2 regions of the Xanthobacter pseudotagetidis genome follow, and region 2 is predicted to be linked to the other one. Evidence: riboswitches for the same ligand, from Rfam matches in the RefSeq annotation. Region 2 holds a riboswitch; the other holds the start of a gene.

Region 1 (5,790 bases), 2.1 Mb from region 2:
CAATCCCTACGGCTGGTCGAAGCTGTTCGTGGACCGCCGCATCATGGCCGACGTGCGCGCCGGCCGGCCGCGCCCGCCGCAGTTCGCGGGCCTGCGCTTCTTCAACGTCTACGGTCCCGGCGAGGCCCACAAGGGCGACATGCGCTCGGTGGTGCACAAGATCCACCCCGCCGCCGCGGCGGGCGAGAGCGTGACGCTCTTCAAGTCCCACAATCCGGCCTATGGCGACGGCGGCCAGCTGCGCGACTTCATCCATGTGCGCGACTGCGTCGCCGTGGTGCAGTGGCTGCTGGAAAGCCCGAAGGTGAGCGGCATCTTCAACGTCGGGACCGGTGAGGCGAGGAGCTTCGCCGACCTCGCCAAGGCGGTGTTCGCGGCGCTCGGCAAGGAGCCGCGCATCGCCTATGTGGACATGCCCGAGCACCTGCGCGGCGCCTACCAGTATTTCACCCAGGCGGAGATGGGAAAGCTGCGCGCGGCCGGCTACGGCGCGCCCTTCACCTCGCTGGAGGAGGGCGTCGCCTCCTACGTGACCGGCCATCTCTCCCACCGCAACGAGGCGACGCCGTGAGGCGCGCAGAGGGGACGACCCGCCATGGTGCCTGACGGCGCGCCCGGCCCCATCGTCGTCATCGGCGACGTGATGGTGGACCGCTACATCACCGGCTCGGTCTCGCGCATCTCGCCCGAGGCGCCGGTGCCGGTGCTGGTGCACGGCGACGAGCGCATCGTGCCCGGCGGCGCCGCCAACGTGGCCGCCAATGCGGCCGCCCTGGGGGCGCGGGTGATGCTGGTCGGCCTCGTCGGGCGCGACCGCGAGGCGGATCTTCTCACCGAGGCGCTCGGCGCCCATCCGGGCGTGATGCTCGACCTCATGGTGCGCGACCCCGGCCGGCCCACCATCACCAAGACCCGCGTCATGAGCGGGCGCCAGCAGATCGTGCGCATCGACGCCGAGACCGTCGCCCCGCCCGAGCCGCGGATGCTGGAGGCGCTCCTCGGGGCGGTGGCGGAGGCGGTGCGCGGCGCCCGCGTCGTCGTGCTCTCCGACTATGCCAAGGGCGTGCTTTCCGACGCGGTGATCGCCGCCGCCATCGCCGCCGCCCGGGCGGCGGGCGTGCCGGTGGTGGTCGATCCCAAGCGGCGCACCTTCGAGGCCTATCGCGGCGCCAGCCTCGTCACCCCCAACCGCAGTGAGCTTGCCGCCGCCACCGGCCTGCCCGACGCCACCGACGCGGAGGCCGCCCGCGCGGCCGAGGCCGCCTCGGCCCAGTTCGGCGGCGACGTGCTGGTGACGCGCGCCGAGAAGGGCATGACGCTCTGGCGCCGCGGCGGGCGGGTGCTCCATGTGCCGGCCAAGGCGCGCGAGGTGTTCGACGTCTCCGGCGCCGGCGACACGGCGCTGGCGGCGCTCGCGGTGGCGCTTTCCGCCGGCCAGCCGCTGGAAGCCTGCGTCCACCTCGCCAATGCCGCCGCCGCGGTGGCGGTGGGCAAGCTCGGCACCGCCGTCGTCACCCGCGCCGAGCTCCTTGCGGCGCTGGAGGAGGCGGGCACGCCCGGCATCGCCCCCGGCGCGCTGCTCGGAGCGGACGATGCCGCCCGCCTCATCGCCGAATGGCGCGCGGCGGGCGCGCGGGTGGTGTTCACCAATGGCTGCTTCGACCTCATGCATCCCGGCCATGTGTCGCTGCTGGAGGCGGCGGCCCGGGAGGGCGACCGCCTCGTGGTGGCGCTCAACACCGACGCCTCGGTGAAGCGCCTGAAGGGCGAGGGCCGCCCGGTGCAGGACGAGGCGGCGCGCGCCCGCGTCATGGGCGCGCTGCGCTGCGTCGATCTCGTGGTGCTGTTCGACCAGGACACGCCGCTGGAGCTGATCGCGCAGCTGAGGCCGGACGTGCTGGTGAAGGGCGCCGACTATCGCGAGGACCAGGTGGTGGGCGCCGACGTGGTGAAGGCCCATGGCGGCCGGGTGGCCCTGGTTCCGCTGGTGGAAGGGCGCTCCACCTCGGCGCTGGTGGCCAAGGCCAAGGGTTAGGCCGCCGCGCATCCACGATCTGCATCGCGCTGCACAAAATTCCCGCGCGCCGAGTTGCCGGGCGGAGGATTTGGTCCCTATAGTCGCTCCCGGTGTCGGTGCCCGCTCTCGCGGGCCGAAAGAGGGAATGCGGTGCGGGCGCTCGTCGCCCAATGCCGCAGCTGCCCCCGCAACTGTAAGCGGAGAGTCCCCCCGCAAGGGCCACTGGAGCAATTCGGGAAGGCGCGGGGCGGGCGGCGATCCGCGAGCCAGGAGACCTGCCGCCGCCGCATCGCCCGCTCGCGGGCACATCCAGGGCGCCCTCGGTGGGAGGGCTAGGGGGTCACATGTCGAAGTTCCGCGCCGTTTCCGCATCCCTTTCCGCCGTGCTCGCGATGCTCGCGGCAGCGCCGGCCCAGGCCCATCACATGATGGACGGCGGGCTGCCCTCCAGCTTCGCGCAAGGCCTGCTGTCGGGCCTCGGCCATCCGGTGATCGGCGTCGATCATCTCGCCTTCATCGTCGGCATCGGCGTCGTGGTCGGCGCGTTCGGGCTGAACCTCGCGCTGCCGGTGGCGTTCGTCGCCGCCTCGGCCATCGGCGTCGCCATCCATGTGGCGGGCGTGTCGCTGCCGGCCTCCGAACTGGTGGTGGCGGCCTCGGTGGTGCTGCTGGGCGTGCTTCTGGCGCGCGCCGCCAAGGTTTCTCCGGCCGTATGGGCGGCGCTGTTCGCGGTCGCCGGCCTGTTCCACGGCTATGCCTACGGCGAATCGATCTTCGGCGCCGAGCAGGCCCCGCTGGTGGCCTACCTGATCGGCCTCGTGATCATTCAGAGCCTGATCGCGGTGGGCGTCGCGCTCGCCACCCGCTCGGTGAAGGAGGCGCCGGTCTCCCTGAACGCGCGCCTTGCCGGCGCCGCCGTGGCGGGCATCGGCATCGCCGCGCTCGCCGGGCAGATCATTCCGGGCTGAGGTGGCGACGCCTGAGGGCGGCCTCGTCCTCATCCTCGGCGGGGCGCGCTCGGGCAAGAGCCGGTTCGCCGAGGCGCTGGTGGAGGCCGCGCCCGGCCCCTGGGCCTACATGGCCACCGCCCAGGCGCACGACGGCGAGATGGCGGTGCGCATCGCCCTCCATCGCGACCGCCGTGCCGCCGGGTGGGAGACCGTGGACGCCCCCCTCGATCTCGCCGGCGCGCTCGCGGCGCTGCCGCCGGGGCGGCCGGCGCTGGTGGATTGCCTGACACTCTGGCTCACCAACCACCTTCTGGCCGACCGCGACCTCGATGCCGAATCCGACGCCTTGCTCGCCGCCCTTTCGGCGCGGGACGGCCTTACCGTGTGCGTCTCCAACGAGGTCGGCTTCGGCATCGTGCCGGACAACGCGCTCGCGCGCCGCTTCCGCGATGCCGCCGGCCGGCTCAACCAGCGCGTCGCCGCCGCCGCCGGACGGGTGACGTTGGTGGTGGCGGGCCTGCCGCTCGACCTCAAGACCCCCCAGGTACCCGATCGAGGAGGCGCCCCATGACCGACCCCGCGCCGACGCCCGCCGAGGCCGAGCGCCATCGCGCCAAGATGGAGAAGCGCAAGGCCGTGCAGGACGCCGAGGTGGCCGGCAAGACGCTCGAGAAGGGGCTGCTGCTGGTCCATACCGGTCCTGGCAAGGGCAAGAGCACCGCTGCCTTCGGCCTCGCCCTGCGCACGCTCGGGCGTGGTGGCCGCGTGGGGGTGGTGCAGTTCATCAAGGGCGCCTGGTCCACCGGCGAGCAGGAGGCGTTCGCCGCCTTCGGCGACCGCGTCGCCTGGCACACCATGGGCGAGGGCTTCACCTGGGAAACCCAGGACCTCGCCCGCGACAAGGCGGCCGCCGCCCGTGCGTTCGGGAAGGCGGAGCAGCTGATGGCCGACGCGGGCATCGGCCTCGTCATCCTCGACGAGCTCAACATCGCCCTGCGCTACGACTATCTCGACCTCGCCGAGGTGCTCGCCGCGCTCGCCGCGCGCCGGCCCAGCCTCCATGTGGTTGTCACCGGACGCAATGCCAAGCCGGAGATGATCGCGGCCGCCGACCTCGTCACCGAGATGGGCCTCGTGAAGCACCATTTCGCCGCCGGGGTAAAGGCGCAGCCGGGCATCGAGTTCTGACGCCATGGCCGCGCGCGCGCTCATGTTCCAGGGCACAGGCTCGGATGTGGGCAAATCGCTGCTGGTGGCGGGGCTGGCGCGCGCCTTCGCGAGCCGGGGCTTGAGAGTGCGCCCGTTCAAGCCGCAGAACATGTCGAACAACGCCGCCGTGACCGCGGACGGCGGCGAGATCGGCCGCGCCCAGGCGCTCCAGGCGCGGGCGGCGCGGGTTCCGCTCTCGGTGCACATGAACCCGGTGCTGCTGAAGCCCCAGGGCGAGACCGGCGCCCAGGTGGTGGTGCAGGGCCGGGTGTTCGCCACCGCGCGCGCGGCCGCCTACCAGTCTCTCAAGACGCAGCTGATCCCGCAGGTGCTGGACAGCTTCGCGCGCCTGAAGGCCGAGGCCGACCTCGTGCTGGTGGAGGGCGCAGGCAGCGCCTCGGAGGTGAACCTGCGCGCCAACGACATCGCCAACATGGGATTTGCGCGCGCCGCGGGGGTGCCGGTGGTGCTGATCGGCGACATCGACCGGGGCGGGGTGATCGCCAGCCTCGTCGGCACCAAGGGGGTGATCGATCCGGACGATGCGGCGCTGATCTCTGGCTTCATCGTCAACCGCTTCCGGGGCGATCCGGCGCTGTTCGCCGACGGCATGGCGCGCATCGCCGAGCTGACCGGCTGGCGCGCCTTCGGGCTCGTGCCGCACTTTCCGGACGCGGTGCGCCTGCCGGCGGAGGACGCGCTGGCGCTTTCCGCGCCGCCGCCCGCCAAGGCCGGGGCACGGCGGCGCGTCGGCGTGCCGATCCTGCCCCACGTCTCCAATTTCGACGATCTCGACCCGCTCGATGCCGAGCCCGATATCGAGGTGCGCCGCCTGCGCCCGCACGAGAGCCTGCCGGTGGACACCGATCTGGTGCTGCTCCTGGGCTCGAAGTCGACCCTGGCCGATCTGGCGGCGCTGAAGGCCGGGGGGCTCCATCACGACATCCTCGCCTTCGCCCGCCGCGGCGGGCGGGTGCTGGGCCTGTGCGGCGGCTACCAGATGCTGGGGCGCACCATCGCCGATCCCGAGGGCGTGGAGGGCGAGGCGCGCATCGCCCGCGGTTTCGGCCTCCTCGACGTGCACACGGTGCTCGCGGGTGAGAAGCGCCTTGTTGAGGTCGAGGGACAGGCGCTCGGGGCGCCGGTGCGCGGCTACGAGATGCACATGGGGGTGACCACCGGCGCCGATGCCGAGCGGCCGTTCGCGGTGCTGGCGGGCAGGGCAGGGGACGGCGTGCCGGAAGGGGCGACCTCGGCGGACGGGCGCATCGCCGGCACCTATCTCCATGGCCTGTTCGCCGCCGACGCCTTCCGCGCCGCGTTCCTCGCCGGTTTCGGCGCGGCGGCGGGGGGCGAGAACTTCGAGCACCGGGTGGATGCCACCCTGGACCGCCTCGCGGCTCATCTCGCCGCGCACCTCGACCTCGACGCTCTGCTCGCCGCCGCGCGCTGAGGGCACGGGATGGAAGCTCCGGTCCGGCCGGAGCCCGCCGGGGCGCTCCCCATGGTGCCGCCCGCGCCGCTCGCGCGCGCACTTTTGCCGTACCCTGTCGGCATTGGGCATACTCCGGCGTCCTCGGGACAGAGCCAAGGAGCGAAAGCCCATGATGTACG
Region 2 (5,790 bases):
CGATCTTCGGCTCCAGCTTCTCCACCACGCTCTCTGGCAGCACGCCCTGGCGCACGTCCGCCTGGACGGTCAGGGTGGGCACCCGGTCGCGCCGCCAGATGGCGGGATAGTCCTGGTCGTAGGCGAAGGTGGCGATCTGCGAGAGCGGCACCGTGCGCCCGCTCGGCAGCGGCACCTGGAGGGTGGCGAGGCTCTCCAGCGAGACGCGCTCCTCGTCGGTGGCGCGGGCCACCACGTTGACGAGATAGATGTCGTCGCGCACCTGCGTCACCGCTTGGCCCGACAGCACGGTGTTGAGCACCCCCGCGAGCTGGGCGGTGGAGAGGCCGAGCAGGCGCGCCTCGTCCTGGTCCACCTCGATGCGCACCTGCCGCGCCGGCTCGATCCAGGCGTAGTTGACCTTCTCGGCCTCGGGGTTCGAGGCCATGACGGCGGCGAGATCGAAGGCGAGCGCGCGCACCTTCTCGATGTCCGGACCGGAGACCCGGTACTGCACCGGCCAGCCCACCGGCGGGCCGAGCTCCAGCGGCGCGATGCGCGCCACCAACTGCGGGAAGTCCTGCGCCAGCGCCTTCTCCAGCTTCGCCCTGAGCCGGTCGCGGGCGGCCACGTCCTGCGCCACGATCACGGTCTGGGCGAAGAAGTCGTTGGGCAGCTGCACGTCGAGCGGCAGGTAGAAGCGTATGGCGCCGCGTCCCACATAGGTGGACCAGCGCTTCACGTCCGGGTCCTTCGCCAGCAGCGCGTCGAATGCCTCGGCCACGCTCTCGGAGGCGTAGATGGAGGCATTCTGAGGCGAGGCGAGGTCCACCAGCAGTTCCGGCCGGTCGGACGAGGGGAAGAACTGGCGCGGGATCAGGGGCAGCGCCAGCACCGAGAGCACGAACAGGGCGATGGTGACGGCGATCGTCGCCCAGCGCAGCTTCAGGCACAGCACCAGGAAGCCGCGATAAATCCCCATCACGCCCTTGGGCGGGGCGTCGGGATCGGGGATGCTCTCCTTGGGCGGCGCCTTCAGGATCAGCACCTGGAGCAGCGGCGCGAACAGCACCGCCACGAACCAGGAGACGATGAGGGCGATCCCCACCACCGCGAACAGCGTGAAGGTGTACTCGCCCGCCGAGGAGGCGGCGAAGCCCACCGGCACGAAGCCGGCCACCGTCACCAGCGTGCCCGCCAGCATCGCCGCCGCATAGGCCTTGAAGGCGTAGGAGGCGGCCGTCACCTTGTCGTCGCCGGCGGCGAGGCGGGTCAGCGTCGCGTCGGTGGTGGTCATGGCGTCGTCCACCATGAGCGCCAGCGCGATGATGAGCGCGCCGAGCGAGATGCGCTGCATGTCGATGCCGGCGATCTGCATCAGCGCGAACACGATGGCGAGTGTCAGTGGGATGGCGAGGGCGACGATGGCGCCCGCGCGCACGCCGAGGGCGATGAACGACACCACGAGGATGATCGCCACCGCCTGCCACAGGCTCTCCATGAACTCGGCGATGGCGCTCGACACCGTCACCGCCTGGTCCGCCACCAGGTGCGCCTCGATGCCGATGGGCAGATCGGCGATCTGCCGGTTCATGGCGGCGTCGATGTTCTTGCCCATGGCGAGGATGTCGCCGCCGTCGCGCATGGCGATGGCAAGGCCGATGGAGGGCTTGCCGTTGGTGCGGAACATGGGCTGCGGCGGGTCCGCGAAGCCGCGACGGATGGTGGCGATGTCGGCGAGCCGGATCAGCCGCCCGTTGGCGACGAAGTTCACGTTGGCGACGTCCGCCTCCGACGTGAAGGCGCCGGAGACGCGGATGGAGATGTTCTCCTTGCCGGTCTGGATCTCGCCCGAGGGCCGCACGATGTTCTGCGCCTGGAGTGCGGCAAGCACGGCGGCGCGGTCGATGCCGAGGCTGGCGAGCTCCTGCATCGAGAACTCGATGAAGATGCGCTCCTCCTGCGCCCCCAGAATCTCGATCTTCGAGACGTCCGGCACATGCAGCAGCTCGGAGCGCACGCCCTCCACATAGTCGCGCAGCTCGCGGTGGGTGAAGCCGTCCGCGGTGAAGCCGTAGATGATGCCGAAGGTGTCGCCGAACTCGTCGTTGAAGAACGGCCCGACGATGCCCTGGGGCAGCGTGTGGCGGATGTCACCGACGCTTTTGCGCACATGGTACCAGATGTCCGGCACCTCGGCGGCGGTGGCCGAGCCCTGTAAATGCACGAAGATCGTGGTCTGGCCCGGCTTGGTGTAGCTCTCCAGATAGTCGAGCTTCGGCGCTTCCTGGAGCTTGCGCTCCAGGCGCTCGGTGACCTGCTTGAAGGTCTCCTCCAGGGTCGCGCCCGGCCAGTTGGCCTGCACCACCATGGTCTTGATGACGAAGGTCGGGTCCTCGGCGCGGCCGAGATTGCGGAACGCCATCACCCCGGCCACCACCGATATGGCCATGAGATAGATGATGATGGAGCGGTGCCGCAGCGCCCAGGCGGAGAGATTGAATCCCGAAGGGGCGCTCACGGCTGCGTCCCCAGCAGGCGCACCTGCTGCCCCGGATGCAGCGCTTGGACGCCCGCCGTCACCACGATCTCGGAGGGCTTCAACCCCTCGGCCACGGTCACCGAGGCAGGCGTGAAGCGCAGCACCTCCACATTGCGCAGAGCGACCGTCTTGGCGGCGGGATCCACCACCCACACCGCAGGCTTGTCATTGAGGCGCGTCAGCGCGCTCGCCGGGATCTCGATCACCGGCCCGCCGTCCACCGTCACGCGGCCGATCACCGTGGTGCCGAGGCGCAGCGCCTCGGGCGGATCGATCAGGCCGACGCGAACGCGGAAGGTGCGTGTGACGGGATCGGCCTGCGGCGCCACCTCGCGCACCCTTCCGGTGGCACGGGCATTGGCGTCGCCCGCCAGCGTCACCTCCACCAGCGGGTCGGCGGGCATGGAAGAGAGCAGTGCCGCCGGCACGTCGAACACCGCGTCGCGCCCGTCCTGGCGCGCCACTTCCACCACCGGCTGGCCGGCCTGGACCACCTCGCCCGGCTCGGCCCGGCGCTGGGTCACGACGCCGGCCGAATCCGCCTTCAGCTCGGTGAAGCCGAGGCGGTCGTGCGCCATCTGCAGGCGTGCCTCCGCGTCCTCCACCTGGGAGCGGGCGTTGAGATAGGCCTGCTCGGCCTGCTCGTACTGGGCGCGCGGGGTGAAGCCGCGGGCCAGCAGCTGGCGCTGGCGCTCATACTGGTTGCGGGTCTGCGAGAGATTGGCCTGCGCCGCCGACAGCGCCGCCTGCGCCGAGCGCAGCGCGTTCTGCTCGTCCTGCGGATCGAGGCGGGCGAGCACCTGGCCGGGCTTCACCCGGTCGCCTACGTTCACGAGCCGCTCGATGACGCGCCCGCCGATACGGAAGCCATAGGAGGCCTCGTTCTGCGCCTCCACCTGGCCGGTCAGCGTCACCGCATCGCTCGCCGTGCGGGTCGAGGCCAGCGCCGTGCGCACCGGGCGCGGCTCGGCCTTCTCCGCCTTGGGCGCCTCGCCGCAGCCGGCGACGAGGAGCACGGCGACCAGGAGGGACGGGCCTGCCGTGCGGCGGGCCGACCACGCGATGGCGTTCTGGATGCGAAACATCGCGTCGGGCAAGGGAATGTCCTTTCCGCAGGTCGGGCCGCTTCCGCTATAGCCGAGCCTGCGATGGGTCGCCAGTTAAGTTGAGGTGCAATGGACAGGCAGATTGTGCGCGTCAAGCCGTGAAAACGGCTAAAGCGTTGCATGAATATCATTCACGAATGATTTCGCCCGTCGCCCGACCGTATGTGTTGACGGAGGTAAATCCCCCGGTCTAGCTATATGGTGACGGTTCCCTTCGGGGATCAAAAGGGAACGCGGTGATCCGCCCGCCCGGAAACGGGGAGATGGAGATGCCGCGGCTGCCCCCGCAACTGTAAGCGGCGAGTCCTGCGTCACGCGCCACTGGGCCTTGAGCCTGGGAAGGCGACGACAGGGCGGCGACCCGCGAGCCAGGAGACCTGCCGTCAGCCGTGGTCACGCGCGAGCACGTCGGGCGGGGTGTCCTGATGGTGGCGAATCCGTTCGGCCGTGGTGCCGGCGGAGGCCTCGTTCGCGGTGACGGACCACTCGTGTCGAGGCCGTCATGCCCTCCCGCCATACCAAGCCCCCTCGCGGCGCCGCGCGCGCCGCCCGCTTCCTCGTTCCCGCCGCCTTGCTCGCCGTGCCGGCGCCCGCGCTGGCCCAGTCGCCGGCGGATGCCGCCGCGCCCGTCATCGATTTGCCCGACCTCATGGTGACGAGCCCGACCGGCATCGCGACGCCGCAGGAGGAGGTTGCCTCCTCGGTCAGCGTGGTGACGGCGCAGGAGATCGAGCGCAAGCAGCTGCGCACCCTGCCCGAGGTGCTGGAGAGCCTGCCCGGCCTCAACGTGGTGCAGACCGGCGGCCCGGGCGGGCAGACCTCGGTGTTCATCCGCGGCACCAATTCCAACCATGTGAAGGTGCTGATCGACGGCATCGACGCCGGCGACCCCTCCACCCCCAACGGCGCCTTCGACTTCGGGCAGATGCTCGCCACCGACCTCGCCCGCGTGGAAGTGCTGCGCGGCCCGCAGAGCGGCCTCTACGGCTCGGACGCCATCGGCGGCGTCATCTCCGTCACCACCAAGAAGGGGGAAGGGCCGGCCAAGGCCTTCGGCTTCGCCGAGCTGGGCTCGTTCGGCACCTTCAACCAGGCAGTGGCACTCAGCGGATCGACGGAGAAGCTGTCCTACTCCTTCAACGTCACCCACTTCTCGTCCACCGACACGCCGGTGACGCCGGCCGACATCGTGCCGCTCGGCTATCCGCGCAATCCCAGCGCCTACGACAACTGGACCTATTCGACCCGCCTCGACTACGAGGTGAGCGATACGTTCGCGGTCAATTTCGTCGCCCGCTACATCGACAGCCAGCTCTCCTTCACCCCGGACATCTACCCGCCGCCCACCTATGCCGGCATCCCGGCGCCGGAGCGCTCCACCAGCTACGCATCCATGTTCTTCACCAAGGGCGAGGGCGTGTGGAAGGCGCTCGACGGCGCGCTCGAGACCACGTTCGGCGTCAGCGCCATGACCTCGAGCCGGCCCACCGACGGCCCCAACGCCTCGGTGAACGGCGATTATAATGGCGACCGGCAGATCTATTACCTGCGCTCGCTCTACAGCTTCGCGCCGGGGCAGAACGTGCTGGCCGGCGTCGAGCGGCGCAACGAGAGCATGACGTCCGAGACCGCCTACACGCAGATGGACGCCGCCACCGGCAACACCGGCGTCTATGCGGAATATCAGGGCCAGTTCTTCGAGCGGCTCTTCCTCGCCGCCAATGTGCGCTACGACAGCGACGACACGTTCGGCGACCACACCACCTTGCGCATCGCGCCGGCGTTTCTCATCCCGGAGACCGGCACCAAGCTGAAGGCGAGCTACGGCACCGGCTTCAAGGCCCCCACCCTCTACCAGCTCTACGCGCCCTATTACGGCAACGCGGACCTCAAGCCCGAGGAGAGCACCGGCTACGACGCCGGCTTCGAGCAGGAATTCTTCAAGGGCCGCCTCGCCTTCGGCGCCACCTACTTCCACAACGACATCACCAATCTCATCAGTTACGACCCCGTGACCTACCAGAACGTCAACATCTCCAACGCCACCACGCAGGGCGCGGAAGTGTTCGTGGCGGTGAAGGTCACGGACACGCTGAAGGTCCGCGCCGACTACACCTATACCGACGTGGTGGGCTATTTCCCGCCCGGCCAGCCGTTCGGCGC

Evidence for each region. A riboswitch is a leader RNA that binds a small molecule or an ion and turns the genes downstream of it on or off. The one in region 2 is predicted to bind cobalamin.
Region 1: another riboswitch for cobalamin. It lies ahead of V5F67_RS16160 (HupE/UreJ family protein); the one in region 2 lies ahead of V5F67_RS06755 (TonB-dependent receptor plug domain-containing protein).

The regions. Positions count from the first base shown of each region.
Region 1 covers NZ_CM195534.1:3,533,392-3,539,181, reverse strand. Annotated here, with positions in the region: gene rfaD (ADP-glyceromanno-heptose 6-epimerase) at 1-571, shown strand, start outside; gene rfaE1 (D-glycero-beta-D-manno-heptose-7-phosphate kinase) at 596-2,035, shown strand; cobalamin riboswitch at 2,115-2,314, shown strand; gene V5F67_RS16160 (HupE/UreJ family protein) at 2,362-2,985, shown strand; gene cobU (bifunctional adenosylcobinamide kinase/adenosylcobinamide-phosphate guanylyltransferase) at 2,987-3,538, shown strand; gene cobO (cob(I)yrinic acid a,c-diamide adenosyltransferase) at 3,535-4,155, shown strand; gene V5F67_RS16145 (cobyric acid synthase) at 4,160-5,629, shown strand; gene V5F67_RS16140 (YciI family protein) at 5,781-5,790, shown strand, end outside.
Region 2 covers NZ_CM195534.1:1,467,648-1,473,437, reverse strand. Annotated here, with positions in the region: gene V5F67_RS06765 (efflux RND transporter permease subunit) at 1-2,500, opposite strand, end outside; gene V5F67_RS06760 (efflux RND transporter periplasmic adaptor subunit) at 2,497-3,618, opposite strand; cobalamin riboswitch at 3,817-4,026, shown strand; gene V5F67_RS06755 (TonB-dependent receptor plug domain-containing protein) at 4,130-5,790, shown strand, end outside.